Regions from separate parts of the Aminipila butyrica genome, predicted to be linked through region 2. Evidence: riboswitches for the same ligand, from Rfam matches in the RefSeq annotation. Region 2 holds a riboswitch; the other holds the start of a gene.
What was found. Region 2 has a riboswitch for cobalamin ahead of Ami103574_RS12210 (RCC1 domain-containing protein). Riboswitches for the same ligand answer to the same signal wherever they lie in the genome.

Region 1 (7,639 bases), 1.3 Mb from region 2:
ATGGGGGCCATTACTTTGCACCGGCCCAATTTGAAGCGATGTTTATCTCCTATGCCCATACAGAGGCAGATATCAAGAGTACATTGGAGGAAGCTGCGCGATTTTTCGGCGTATAGGGGATCGGTAAGGTTTTGTAATTTGTATGGAGGTGATAAAATGAAACAATGTATGGATTCGGAAAATTTACACCGCAGATTAAAAAAAATAATTGGACAAATACAAGCCATCGACCGCATGGTTGATGAGGATGTTCCCTGTGAAGATATTCTTTCTCAGGTCAATGCCGCAAAATCTGCATTGCACAAGGCCGGTCAACTTATTTTAGAGGGGCACATCAAACATTGCGTGCGGGATGGTATTGAACATGGCGATGCGGATAAAACAATCGAAGGCTTTACCAAAGCAGTAGAGCGTTTTGCGAACATCATATAACGGATTAAAACAGTCATTTTGCAGTGACTGTTTTTTATTTTACGTCCTTGACAACCCATACCCCTATACGTATAATGTACACATACCCCCATGGGTATAAAGGAGGCCTTATATGTATGCAATTACAAACAAAGTCGAGCATTTAATGGAGCTTGGCGGTACAAAAAAAGAGGTGGTACTGCTGGTAATCTCTGGTATTGCTCTGTTTATCAGTATTTTTGATTTGCTGCCACTTCCGTTTAATGCAGCCTGGATTGCTATTGTATTCTGTGGCATACCAATCATTTTAGAAGCAATCATCGGACTTGTCACGGACTTCGATATCAAAGCAGATGTGCTTGTTTCCTTGGCATTAATTGCGGCGGTTTACATCGGGGAGGATTTTGCCGCAGGAGAAGTTGCCTTTATTATGCAGGTTGGTGCACTATTAGAAGATTTGACAGTGGCAAAAGCGAGAGCCGGAATTGAAAAACTGGTTCATCTTACCCCCCAGACCGCACGAGTCATAACCAATGGAATCGAGCAGATTGTTCCTGCTGAGCAAGTTCAGATTGATGATCTACTTCGTGTGTTGGCTGGTGAAACCATTCCGGTAGATGGGGTTATTGTCTCTGGACAAACCTCTGTGAATCAAGCGGTTATGACTGGCGAATCTCTGCCTGTTGATAAAACAGTGGGGGATGACGTTTTAAGCGGAACCGTCAACCAATTTGGTGCATTTGAAATGAAAGCGGCCAGAGCCTGCGAAAACAGTTCCATTCAGCGCATGATTAAATTGGTTCAGTCTGTGGATGCAGGAAAAGCGAAAATCGTCGGCATTGCAGATCGATGGGCCACTTGGATTGTAGTGATTGCCCTTGGGGCAGCCGCCCTCACCTGGTTCCTTTCCGGTGAGATAATCCGTGCGGTTACCATTCTGGTTGTATTTTGTCCGTGTGCGTTAGTGCTTGCTACTCCGACAGCTATTATGGCGGCCATTGGCAATGCCACAACACATGGATTTCTCGTCCGAGAGGGGGATGCCTTAGAGCGCCTTGCTAAGGTTAGCAAGCTGGCATTCGATAAAACCGGAACGCTGACGTATGGCAAGCTGAATGTGATAGAAGTAAAAAGTATTTTACCGCAGTTTTCGGAAAAGGAGTTTTACACCCTTGCAGCTGCTGCGGAGCAATTGTCGGAGCATCCGCTGGGGAAGGCAATCGTTCGCTGCCACAAGAAAGAGATTGGGACGGCGCTTTCTCCTGCACAGCAATTTCAAATGATACCGGGAGAGGGCATATCTGTTGTGGTTCACGACAATAGAATCCTTGCAGGAAATGCTCGAATGCTTGCTCAAAATGGTGTGACACTTTCTGATGACGTTGAAAAGAAAGCCGAGCAACACTTTTTACAAGGGCATACCGTTATTTACATCACCATTGACCGGGTTCTTGCAGGCTTTATTGTTTTATCGGATACCATCCGAGCGGAAGGCGTTCAACTGATTGAACAGTTGCAGGCGATGGATGTACGGCCAGTATTGCTGACAGGAGATAATGAAAACACATCGGCAACCATTGCCAATGAACTAGGCATTCATGAAGTTCACGCAAACTGTTTGCCGGAAGACAAATTAAAATGGATTGGCATTTACCAGGGTAAGGGAGAAGCCATTTGTATGATTGGTGACGGTGTCAATGATGCGCCGGCTTTGAAAAAAGCAACTGTCGGCATTGCCATGGGTGGTGTCGGCAGCGATATTGCCGTTGATGCCGCAGATATTGTCCTGGTTGATGATGAAGTAAAAGAGTTGCCGCACCTATTAGCTTTATCTAGGCGTATGATGACGACGATTAGATATAATTTGGCTTTTTCGCTGGGACTTAACTTTCTTGCTATTGCTTTAGCTATTCCAGGCATCCTAAATCCCGTAATAGGGGCTTTGGTACATAATGCAGGCTCTATAATCGTCATTGTAAATTCAGCATTGCTGTTAAAATGGAGGAAAAGAAAATGATTTTTAATATTATCGGATTAATTATAGGCATAATGATTCTAGGCGCAGGTATTTATTATTTTATCAAAGAGAAGAATGACCAAGAATCTAGAAAAATTTATTTGATCACCTCGGGGGTCGGTGCAGCAGTCCTTCTGGGGTTCTTATTAAAAATGGTCGTTTAAGCTATAATATGCAAGTTTATTCATACCCATATGCAGCAGCTGAAAGAGGAACCGATTTCTTTGGCTTAGGCATGTGAGAAGGCTGAATACATTTAGGGGGTTGTCCGACCCCCTATTTTAATGGTACAATAGATTGAATAATTGATATATCTATAGGTGCCCGGTGATTCCTGCCGGGAGAATAGGGAAGTTGGGTAAAAGCCCGCGCGGTCACGCCGCTGTGATGGACGAGTTGTACTTAAATAAAGCCACTATGTAAAAATGGGAAGGGAAGTGCAATGTAGACGCCAGAGTCAGAAGACCTGCCTAGGATATGGGATCTGCTCATTTTTTGTGGAATGAGGCAGAAATTACACTTTTTTACGGAAGATGAATGAGTGTAATAGGGGGATTTTTTTGTGCTCCCATATTACGCTGTTCTGCTTTTCCAGAACGGCTATTTTTTTGAGAGGAATTGAAAGTTAATGAGTAAGAAAGAAGCATTATTAGTAGTAAGTTTTGGCACCAGTCACCAGGAGACCAGAGAGAAGACCATCGGCCAGATTGAGCGGGTTATAAGCAAGGCTTATCCCAACCGAGAGCTCAGACGGGCCTTTACCAGCAGCATCATCATGCGGGTGCTGAAAAAGCGGGATCAGCTTCACGTGGATAACGTGACCGAAGCCCTGGAGCGGTTAGCTGCCGATGGCTTTACAGATGTGCTGATTCAGCCAACCCACATCATAAACGGGGATGAATACGAGAAAATGATGGGGCAAATTGAACCCTTTATCGAACAGTTTGAGACCATCGCCGTTGGACGAGCGCTGCTGACTTCGTCAGAGGATTACGATCTGGTCTGTCGGGCTATCATGGCTGAGGTGCCAGAATTAGACGGAACCTCAGGGGGACAGCAGGCAGAAAATACGGCGCTGGTGCTGATGGGACATGGAACCGGGCATTTCTGTGACGCGGCTTATGCTGCGCTGGATTACCGTTTTAAATCGCTGGGCTACGGCAATGTATTTGTAGGCACGGTAGAAGGCTATCCCGATGTGGAGCGGGTGCTGGAGCTGGTACGGCTTTATGGGCCGCAGCAAGTAGTGCTCATGCCGTTTATGGTGGTAGCAGGAGACCATGCCGTTAACGATATGGCTGGAGAAGAAGAAGATTCTTGGAAGATTATTTTTCAGCAGGCAGGGTATGACGTTTCCTGTATTCTACGGGGGATTGGTGAATTCCCAGGCATCCAACAACTCTATTTAGATCATGCTTCAACTTGTGAGCCATTAGGACAAGAGATGGAGTAAAGGATAAAATCGTAGATTGTAAATGGACGATTGCTGTTGAAAAATGCAGGATTGGTCAGATTGTGTCGGAACTGGTTTTCAACACAGCCCTTTCATGGGCGGGCAAGAAAAACGCCTATATATTGCAAATCGAAAATAGACGATATATGTTGAAGTGTAGTGTAATGTGGCAGAAACAAAAGCATAAGATGCAGAAATACAAATAAAGAGAAGACGGAGGAATGAGATGGCAAAGTTATATGGATTAGGCGTAGGCCCTGGAGACCCAGAGCTGATGACTTTAAAAGCGGTGAGAATCATCAGGGAGAGCGATATTGTGGCTATCCCTAAGTCCGGACAGAGTGTTAATGTGGCATATACGATCGCAAAGGGTGCTATAGCAGACCTGGATAAAAAAGAGATTGTGGAGCTGGATATGCCCATGACCAGAGACAAGGCCAAGCTAGCCGCCAGTCATGATGCCGCAGCAGAGCAGGTGAAGGCCTGGCTGGATGCCGGAAAGAATGTTGCCTTTTTGACACTGGGGGATCCTACCATCTATTCCACCTATACCTACGTGCACAACCGAGTGCGGGATGCCGGTTATGAGACAGAAATTGTTCCTGGTATTCCATCTTTCTGTGCTGTCTCTGCCCGGCTCAATGACAGCCTGACTGAGGCTGAGGAAGCACTCCACGTGATTCCGGCATCCTATGCGGGTACGGAAGAGGCCTTGCATATGACTGGCACCAAGGTACTCATGAAGAGTGGCAAATCCATCGGCAAGTTGAAAGAATATATCCGCACCATGGACAATCCCCCTTCGGTGAAGATGGTAGAACGCTGCGGTATGGAGGGGGAGCGGGTATTCCAGAATATCGACGAGATTGATGAGGAAGCGAGTTACTTCTCCGTGCTGATTTTGCGGGACCAGAAGAATTGACCATGAAAGGTAGCGCGTGTAAACAGTTGAGTTTTGAAAGGCGAAATCATGCACATTAGAATGGTAGGCATTGACCACAGCAAAGCTTCTCTGGATTATAGGGAAGCCTTTTCTTTTACGAAGGCCGGAGCCAAAGAGGCGGTTCAGGAAATAAAGAAACGGTTTCATTTAAAGGGGTGTATTCTCCTTTCCACCTGTAACCGGACAGAGCTTTGGATTAGTCAGTGCGATAACGGCAAAGGGGCGGCAGTCCGTCCTTGGGAGATGCTCTGTCAGATTAAGAAGATTGACGGAAGCCAATATGAAAAGTTTTTTGTGGAGCGGGAGGACCGCCAGGCAGTGGATCATCTGCTGCGGCTGGTTTGCGGCTTTGATTCAAAAATATTTGGCGAAGACCAGATTATCTCTCAGGTACGGGAAGCTTTACAAATGTCTAGAGCCTGTGGTTGCGGGAGTATGGCGCTGGAAAAGATTTTTCAGACAGCTTTGGCCGCAGGAAAGCGAGTAAAGACAGAAGTTCGGCTAAGTACGGTGAACCGTTCGGCAGCCAGCAACACGATAGCCATCCTGCGACAGCAGCTGGGGGACCTGAAAGGGGTGCCCTGTCTGATCATTGGAAACGGGCAGATGGGCAAGCTGGTAGCCAACTCGCTGGTGGGCTGCGGCGCTGCGGTTTCCATGACCTTGAGAAAAAAAATACACGGGCAGGATGAGCAGGAATCCATTGTGCCGGAAGGCTGTCAGATGGTGCCTTACGACCAGCGCATTCAGGCACTCCAGGGAAAACAGGTCATTATCAGTGCCACCTTGAGTCCCCATTATACCCTTATGTGGAGAGACGTGGATGACGTATTTCGGCATCCCTATAGGCTTGATTCAGAAGGGCAGAAGCGGGAAGCAGGCAGCCGAGAAGATTTACGTAATAAATATTATGTATTCGACTTGGCGGTGCCGCGAGATATTGACCCGGAGATTGCCAATCTGCCGTATGTGAAACTTTTTGACATTGATTCTATAAATGGCGGAGAGCTGGTGGAGGAGAAGTCGGAACAGATTCAGCTGGCTATGACGATTTTGCAGGACTATCAGGCGGAACTGGAGCAATGGTTTGAATTTCGCAGCTATGTGCCGAAGATTCGGGAAATTGTGGAGCTGGTATCCGAAGATGCGATGCAGCGGTTTGTCAGCAAGTCCGCGGAATCTCAGGAGGAAGACCTGGAAGCAGCGGCGGGACAGGCCATGAAGAAATCAACGGCCAAGCTGCTGTATGGCCTGCGAGACCAGCTGCCGCATGAACTGTGGGATCAGTGCTTGGAGGCTTTGCATCGATCAGCAGCCCGAGAGACTTTGAAGCATTGAAGCCGTTGAAAGAGCTCGGACGAAGAGGAAAGAATAAAGGAGAGCTGCTATGAATATCTTAGTATTTGCAGGGACTACCGAAGGACGTCTGCTGGTAGAACAGTTGGCAAAGAGAGCCGATTTCCAGGTATGCGCCTGCGTCGCTACAGAATACGGCAGGGACATCTTAGAACAAGATTTGTCTGACCAGGTAGAAGTCAAGGCAGGACGCTTGCAGCTGACAGAAATGCAGGAGCTGATAGCCGGGGGCTTTGACTGGGTGGTGGATGCGACCCACCCTTACGCCACGGCAGTGACAGAAAACATTCAGGCAGCCTGTGCAGCAGTACAATGTCCGTACTTGCGCTTGCTGCGGGAGCGGACCGAATTTGGAGAAGACTGCATCTTCGTGGAGGATACGGAAGCAGCAGTGCGCTATCTGAATACCACAGTGGGAAATGTTTTGTTGACCACTGGCAGCAAGGAACTGAAAAGCTATGGGCAAGTAGCCGACTATCAAGAAAGGCTGTATGCCCGGGTTCTGCCCATGGAGCAGGTGGTGAAAAGCTGCATTCAGCTGGGCTTCTCCGGTTCCCATTTAATCTGCATGCAGGGGCCATTTTCTAAGGAGATGAATGTGGCTATGCTGAAACAGCTGAACTGCACCTGCATGGTAACCAAGGATACGGGTGCAGCTGGAGGTGCCTACGAAAAGTATCAGGCAGCTCAGGAGGCGGGTACTACTTTGGTGGTAGTTGGCCGGGCCCAGGAAGAAAAAGGACTGACCTTGCAGCAGGTACTGGAGAAAATCAGCAACCTGCCGGCAGATGGCTGTAAGGGTAAAAAGGGGCAGGCTGTTGATAATTCTGAAAATATCAACGATACGGTCAGCTCAGAATCCATATCTCAATCTCCAGGAAGAGGTGCTCTAGCCGAATGGTTTCCTCTGTTCGTCAACCTGACGGGCAAGCGCGTGGTCATCGTGGGAGGCGGTAAGATTGCCAGAAGGCGGATTGAAACCTTATTGCAGTTTTCCTGTCAGCTGCGCATTGTGGCCAGCCACATTTCGGAGGAAATCCGGAAGGCTGTCCAACTGGAGGAAGGACGGCAGACAGCAGGTGGCAGCCATCCAGACTGCCGATTGCTGGAGAGGCCTTTTCAACCATCCGATCTGCTGGATGCTGACTTTGTGTTGGCAGCCACCAACAATCGAGAACTGAACCGAACAATCGGAAAGCTGTGCCGAGAGAAGGCTATTCCCGTAAACGTGGCAGACGTAAAAGAGGAATGCGACTTTTACTTTCCTGGCATTATCATAGAGGGCATGTTGGTAGCTGGGGTTACGGCCCAAGGACAAAGTCACAGTTTAGCAAAGAAAGGCTCCGCAGCCGTGCGAAAAGCTTGGAAAGATATAGAGAATAGATAGACATAAGGCGATAGCCTGCAAATAAAAATTCACCGATCAGCGCCCTTCGGATAAGGCGGGACCTGTGAGAGA
Region 2 (7,639 bases):
CGGAGTCAGCTGAGACAAATCCACGGTAAGGGTTTCGTCGTAGATGGCATCTGGGTCCGCAGCCAGAGCAGTAAAGTCCTGGGGCCGGCCTTGTTCTGTCAGGTACTTCTGAGTATTCTCATCACTTGGGAAGATAGAGGTGGTAGCGCCTAATTCAGCACCCATGTTGGTGATGGTGGCCCGATCTGTAACGGACAGCGACTTGACGCCTTCGCCAGTGTATTCTACAACCTTGCCGACACCGCCCTTTACAGTCAGCTGCTGGAGTACATAGAGAATAACATCTTTAGCGGAAACCCAAGGGCGCAGGGAACCGGTCAGTTCTACCTGAATCACCTTTGGAACCGTTAAGCTATACGTACCCTTGGCCATGGCCATCGCTACGTCTAAACCGCCGGCGCCGATGGCAATCATGCCCAAGCCGCCGCCGGTAGGTGTGTGACTGTCGGAGCCTAACAGGGTTTTGCCTGGCTTGCCGTAATTTTCCAAGTGGAGCTGGTGACAGATGCCGTTGCCTGGCTTGGAGAACAGTACCCCATGACGCTGAGCGACACTTTTGATGAAGGCGTGGTCATCGGCGTTTTCAAAGCCTGTTTGCAGTGTATTGTGGTCGATATAGGCCACGGAAAGCTCCGTCTGAATCTTGTCCACGTTCATGGCTTCCAGCTGGAGATAGACCATGGTTCCGGTAGAATCCTGAGTTAAGGTCTGGTCCATTTTAATGGTTATTTCGCTTCCTGGGGTGAGGGTGCCCTCCAGCAGGTGCGCTTGTAGAATTTTATAGGTTAACGTATTGCCCATTTAAGTCCTCCTCTGATATGCGTGCAGGTGAAAAAGAGAACGATGTGCTGTTCTCCCTTCAACTTTTACAAATTCAAAACATTGTATATGTGTATACGATTATACAATTAATAGGGCTTGCTGTCAAGGTTTCCGTGGGGAAAATGGGAAGAAAAGGGCAAAAATATTATTATTATATTTTAACGTAAAATGTCGAATAATGAAAGAAAAAGGCAAAAAATGATAAAACCAAAGGCTTAATAGAAGGGGTATAATAGAATTAATTTAATCTAGCATTTATGTTCTGTATATTAAAAGTCTCGGTGATTTCACTCTGTGACTAGTAATAGGATAGCTAAGAGGGAAGCAGGTTTGAATCCTGCGCGGTACCGCCGCTGTATTCGAGGAGTCTATCAGAATAACCACTAAGAAATACTTGGGAAGGACTGATAAAGATGGTGATTCGTAAGCCAGAATACCTGCATAAAATGTGATGTAATCCGACGGATAATCGGCAATGCATGGAAGAGGCTTAGACAACATAAAGTGTGTGTTTGTTGTGTATCTTTTAATATTATACAGAAATACGGCTGTAGCAATTTCGCTACAGTTTTTTTGTGTGCAAAAAGATTATTTGAAGGAAAATGTATATTTCAAGTGTACAAAGGGGGGACAGATAAAAAATAGTAGGCAACGAATCTTTGATGAGAAGCCTTTTGAGGATATTACAAGAGAAAGGCTGTACTGTCAATGAAAAATCGTAACAATGATTATAAACAGGTTTTAATTATAATGATACAGGGGAGAAAAAAATGCATAAATGTAAAAAAGCTTTAATATTTATTGTAACTTTGTCACTTATTCTTTCAAATTTTCAATTTGGATTCGCAGACCAAAAGTTGATTTATGAAGATAAAGAAAATGCTAAACCAAAAACCAATTCTTTTGAAAGTAAAGAAGATATAAAAGCTGTAACTGTACTAAATAATAAATCACAATTAACTACAAATAGCTCTATTGAGTTATCTGATGACAGTGCTGATGGAAAATACTCATTAAAAGTAAGTGTTGGTAATGATAGAACGGCAAATTCATGTTATATAGATTTAATGACCTTTAACAGCAGCGAGGAGCTTATGGCTAACCAATTTGGTAAGATGAAGCTATATGTAAAACCCGCCCAAAATGCAAAAGAATTAACAGTTTTGATAGATGATAAAACAACAAGAAGCTTTAAGGTTGGGGATAGATTAAAAAGCGGACAGTGGAATGAGATTGAAATTGATCTTTCTTTACTTGATTCCTGGCATAATATTAATAATGTTAAGGCAATGATAAATCAAAACTCTGTATGGTATTTTGATAAAATAGAGCTTAAAAGGGAAAAGTCATTTGATTTAGAGCGTTTATCTCAGGCATCGTTTAAATCTGCCACAGCTGAGCAACATAATATACTTTATTACGGGCAATCAACACTAAACAATTCTATGGAACATGGAAAGCTCAGTGGCATTAAAATTAGTGAAGATACGAGGAATTCTTCTGAATCGGGAACTATTAAGCTAAAAGACGGCATTATAAGTAAGATTGCTGAAGATAGACTTAAAGCAAGTAAAGATGGACGATACCTATATTATATTAAGAGTAATGATGGGTTTTATAAATATGATAGACAGACGCAGGAAGAGATTCTAATAAGAAAGCCGGAAGTTAAGCTTGATGGCCCTTCACAAAGGGTAAACTCATTTGATGTTAATTCTGATACTCAAAATATTGTTTCAAATATTGTGGATGAATATACACCATGGGTAGAAGTTTCTAATGCAAATGGCAAGAGTTTGGGTTTGAAAAAAGATGGAACAGTTTGGGAATGGACACTTCGTTTTTTTCCTGATGTCCATTGCATATCTAAACAAATAGGAGGGTTAACTGGAGTAAAATCCATTTCTGCAGGACCGAATCATTGCTTGGCACTTAAAAAGGACGGAACTGTTTGGGCCTGGGGCAAGAACTTTCAGGGAGAATTGGGAAACGGAACAACGGTAGAGACAGAGACTCCGATACGCGTTTCTAATTTAACGGATGTTGTCTCAGTAAGTGCAGGGGATAATTTTAGTTGTGCGGTAAAGAAAGATGGAACCGTATGGATCTGGGGAAAATCAGATTTAAACGACATTCAAAAACTGCCAACACAAGTCCTTTCATTAAAAGATGATAACATTGTTTCTGTTTGTGCGTTTGCTTCTTATGGATTAGCCTTTGCTAATGACGGGTTTTATTTTATAAATGGTAAGAGTAAGGGCGTAAATTTATATAAGAAGAATGATATAGCCAGCCCTTTTCTAATCTCAAGGGGGAATAATCATTTGCTCGTTTTGGATAAACAAAAAAACGTATGGTCTTTTGGAGATAATTCAAAAGGCCAATTAGGAATTGAAACTACCAACAGCGGTATTGCACTTAATAAGATTACCAATCTAAGCAACATCATTTCAATAACAGCTGGATATGATACTAGCTATGCTATAAAAAAAGATGGAACCATATGGGAATGGGGTTCAAGCCACAAAGGTGAATTTCTATATATACCAAAGCAGCAAGATTTTTCTGGTAAAAAAATTATTGCTGTGGAGGATACGATAGGTATAACTAAGTTTTTGACAAATGATAATAGAGCTATTTATTATAACAAATTTAAAGATGGAATAGACTTGACTAATAATATAGATATTAATGGGCAAAAGGTAACAGATATTGGTGCACAATATAAGGTTGATAAGTTACAGTATTTATCAAACGATATACTTATGTTAAAAGAAAATCAATATATAATGAATGAATTTGATAAAGATATAGAGACGGGAATTTACCGGTACAAATTATTTGAAATTAAAAATAATGGGATTACTGAAAATATTATATCAGAGGATGAATATCTCAATTATTTGTCTATGAACGGAAATCAAGAAAAATATTTTTCCTATAAAAAGGAACAAGAGAAAGATGAAAATGCCTATATTATTTCCAAATATGGTGTTGACAGGACTTTTACAGATCGAGGAAATGAAGTTGTTGTAACACATACAAATACAAAAGGTGAAAAGGTGACAGAAAACGTAGTTACACTTAAATCCTACATCCAAGCTATAATAGAGAATCCTGGAAAAGATTTGTTGATAGTGAAAACCAAACCAAATACAAAGACGATAATACAAAATACAACTAAAAACAAGACAAATGAAACATCAACAACGACTAGTAGTTCAACTTCCACAGCAATTAATGTTCCAGTGCCTATAAACCAAAATACGCGTGTAGACGGTACAAAAACAGATAGCGAATCTACTTCAACTACAGTAAAAAGTGTAGGAGAACTTTCACCTGAAAGTACTACCATCACAAACTCAGTTCAAACGCAGGAAAAGTATGATTGGTATGCAATAGATGTAAATAAAAAGACGGCTACTTTATTGAATTTTGACTATGATAATGGAACGGTTATAGGAATTAGTGATAATGAGAATATTGTAGAAATAACTTATGTAGCGGATAGTATGATTTTTACTTATCGCTATGATCGACTTTCAGGGAAAATAGTAAATGATGAAAGCGGTCTTGAGAATGTAAAATTCAATATCTACCTCAATACAAAAGGTCCTGACGGTGGGTATTTGAAAACGAAACTTACAAGCTTAAAGGCCAATGTGATTGACATTAAAGCAAACAGCAAAGCAGATACAGCCTTTGTGAAATTACAGGATCAAAAATGGTATATGGTAGATGCGAAAACCAAGTCTGCAAGAGAATTAAAAATAGATTTGAATGATCCGGAGATTATTTATGTAAGCGAGAATAACAAGCTGTACCTCTATGATGCCAATTCCCGATACATGATATTTGATGTGCAGACAGAGGAAATGAAAGATATCCGGCCAGCAGATGCTGATATTGATAAATATTTGGTAGCAGAAGATGGAAGACAGATTATCTATAAGACTACAAATAATGAATTAAAGGTGAAGTATCTAGATGAAATAACCGAAGCTGCAGGACAGTATTATCTACTTTCCTTTGATGGAAAATGCACGTTCCAGAGCTATAAAAATGGAAGATGGGTTACTGTTCCAAATCCCAACAATCTAACAGATGAAAGTTTTGAAAAATACGGCATGAGTCTTTTGGAAATGAATGCACTAAATAGTGAAGATTTTAATAAGCTATATATAAACGACAGACAGATCTACTCTGTAGACGTAGCTGCTATGATAAAATCGGGAGCATATTACGGCTCGCAAAACATCAGGCAAATAAGATGCTTTATCAATGAAGATGATATGGACAGTAAACTGTATGGGCAAAAGACCTATATGGCCAAGGAAGAAAATATTAGTCTTGATAATGTAAGAAAAATAAATGGCATAAATGCGGTAGAGTCCGTTAACTTACCAACAGAATATGTTTATTTTCTAAAAAAAGGAGACAAGTATCTGACATACAATGAAGAGGGTGAATTTAGTGAAGGGGATAGTATAGATTCTTTATTAAAAGATGTCAGGAAGAACTGGATTGATTTAAAGCTAGCAGGTATGACAAAGGCAGAATTAATTAATATTCCCGCAGAAGCGTTGACAAAAGAATTTCTAACAGATGCAACGTCCGAAGCGGTTATGGGGATTGTTTATGCTGCTAAGCTAGATGATGGGGATATTGCAAAATATAAAGTGGCTTTTCGATTAAGTACCACAGAAAATTACTTTGAAAGTGAAAACTTAAAGATTGTTATTCAGCAAAATGATGGGAAAACAAAAGAATACTCCAATCTTTCGAAAGTACAGGTGGAGGATTTTATGGAATGGGTGGCAGGAAGACAGGTAAATCAAGGTCCAATTTTCTACCGCTTAAAAAGTGGAAACACAAATGAGTTTATAAACTATTACATGATTGTCAACGTGACAGTTCAGGAATAAAGGACGTTTATTTAATATCCCCCATTTTAGGTTTTGATATGGGGGATATCTTTTGCTGAATATTTAAATAATCAAGGACGGTACTTATGTTAAAGATAAAAGAAGGTTTGAAATCTGACAAGATTGCGGCAATACTGATAGTGGCCCTGTTGGTAATGATCCCCATAAGTCAGGTTTTTTCAATGAATGCACCTCAGATTGAGGGGAAAAAGACCGTAAAGATGTCCAGGACCTTAGAGGATATCAAATCAGGGTCCTTAGACAGCAGATATAATACGAAACTGAATGCCCCCTTTAATCAGGCTACCGGCGGAATTCGGGAGGAGATCCGATTAGATACAGGAGACCTAATCATCGGAAAGGAACTAATCAATGTAAGTGGGAAAAATGATCTAAATTTGGAATTAAATTTAAGGTATCAGGCATCTCAGGCAAGTTTTTATGATGAGACCACAAGGGCAGAAGAAATAAGTGTCGTGTCAAAAGGAAAGATTCTTATTGCATACTATGACAGCTTTGAGACAGATGGTTCTTTTAGAAATACCAGAGGAGTCCCTTATCAGACACAGCCTGGAGAAAAGGTAACCGTTGAGAAAGAAGTAAATATTAAAGGCACAAATGAGAAGTTATTTTTTAATGGCTACTATTGTTATGAAGGGTCTGAAAAAAACATCTATCATGCAGGAAATATCAAAAACAGTGTACGGGAAAAGAGTAAGGGGGATTATGATAGTACTTTTGGACTGGGCCTTAATATAGACATGCCTAGTTTAAATATAGACAATGGGCTGATATATGTAACGCTTGATAATGGACAAACTTATCGGGCTGATTTTAATAAGCAAAGCGGATTAACAGGCTATGAGTTGACCAATATTCAGTTTGCAAAATATTCTGCTGAAGAAACCGCCACAGAGAATTCGGCCTATAAGCTCAGTTATGCCAATGGGTATAAGATCTACTACAATGCAAGTGGAGAAGTTATTGAAGAAGAGGGTTTATATGGAAATCAAATAATCTATTACTATGATCAAGTTCTAGGCAAAAAAGAACTTGTAAAAATAGCGGATAAATCAGGCCGCTGTATTAATTTGAGTTATACAGCCGATACAGTAACCATTGACTATGGGGAGAAAAAAATAAGTCTGATTAAAAAAGAAATCGCAAAGGATAAATGGGTACTGGATAAAATTATTGACGAAATGGGGAATGAAACGTCTTATGACTATGAAATAAAAGAGGCGGCCTTTGACGGCATAGGAACGGGCAAAATGGCTGCTAACAAGATAGCCTTAGTAACCAATATTAAGTATCAAAATGGATTAGAAACAAAGTATGAGTACAGCGAAGGAACAAAAAATTTTTCAAAAGGGCAGGCCAAATACTATAAGGTTTCAAAACGATATGATGTATCAAAGGGAACTATAAAAAATGAGCTGAAATACGAGTATTTTGGTGAGCCAGATGGTTATCCAAATGGACATGAAAACGTCAATGAAAGCTATCAATATAAAACAAGGCAGACGGATAAGAAAGGAGAAGCAATCGATTTTACCTATAATGGTCGGCATCAGCTGATTAAAGAAGAGCAATCTGTTCTTGTTGAAAAAGAATATCAGTTGAAGAAGAGCATAGCCACAAGCTACGTTGACAAATTAAATCTGCCGCAAAAGGTGGTAAGCACAGAATATGGAGCGGAGGGCTTAAAGAAAGAGCACTACGATTATTACGGGTATGACAGCAGAGGAAACTTGGTAAGTACAGCAAGCCCGAAGGAAAACACAGAAGAAAGTAAAAAAGCTTATGAAACAAGGAATGTGTATGATTATAGCTTTAATATTAAGATTCGGGAAGGCTATAAAAAGGACCAGAATACCGGTATACTGGTGGAA

Region 1: it holds a riboswitch for cobalamin, as region 2 does, so the genes downstream of both, Ami103574_RS05890 (sirohydrochlorin cobaltochelatase) here and Ami103574_RS12210 (RCC1 domain-containing protein) in region 2, are expected to answer to the same signal.

The regions. Positions count from the first base shown of each region.
Region 1 covers NZ_CP048649.1:1,205,321-1,212,959, forward strand. Annotated here, with positions in the region: gene hemL (glutamate-1-semialdehyde 2,1-aminomutase) at 1-116, shown strand, start outside; gene Ami103574_RS05875 (metal-sensing transcriptional repressor) at 157-432, shown strand; gene Ami103574_RS05880 (heavy metal translocating P-type ATPase) at 545-2,428, shown strand; gene Ami103574_RS05885 (hypothetical protein) at 2,425-2,592, shown strand; cobalamin riboswitch at 2,729-2,916, shown strand; gene Ami103574_RS05890 (sirohydrochlorin cobaltochelatase) at 3,057-3,881, shown strand; gene cobI (precorrin-2 C(20)-methyltransferase) at 4,108-4,803, shown strand; gene hemA (glutamyl-tRNA reductase) at 4,852-6,162, shown strand; gene cobK (precorrin-6A reductase) at 6,212-7,567, shown strand.
Region 2 covers NZ_CP048649.1:2,554,736-2,562,374, reverse strand. Annotated here, with positions in the region: gene Ami103574_RS12215 (aconitate hydratase) at 1-801, opposite strand, end outside; cobalamin riboswitch at 1,102-1,281, shown strand; gene Ami103574_RS12210 (RCC1 domain-containing protein) at 1,593-5,747, shown strand; gene Ami103574_RS12205 (RHS repeat-associated core domain-containing protein) at 5,834-7,639, shown strand, end outside.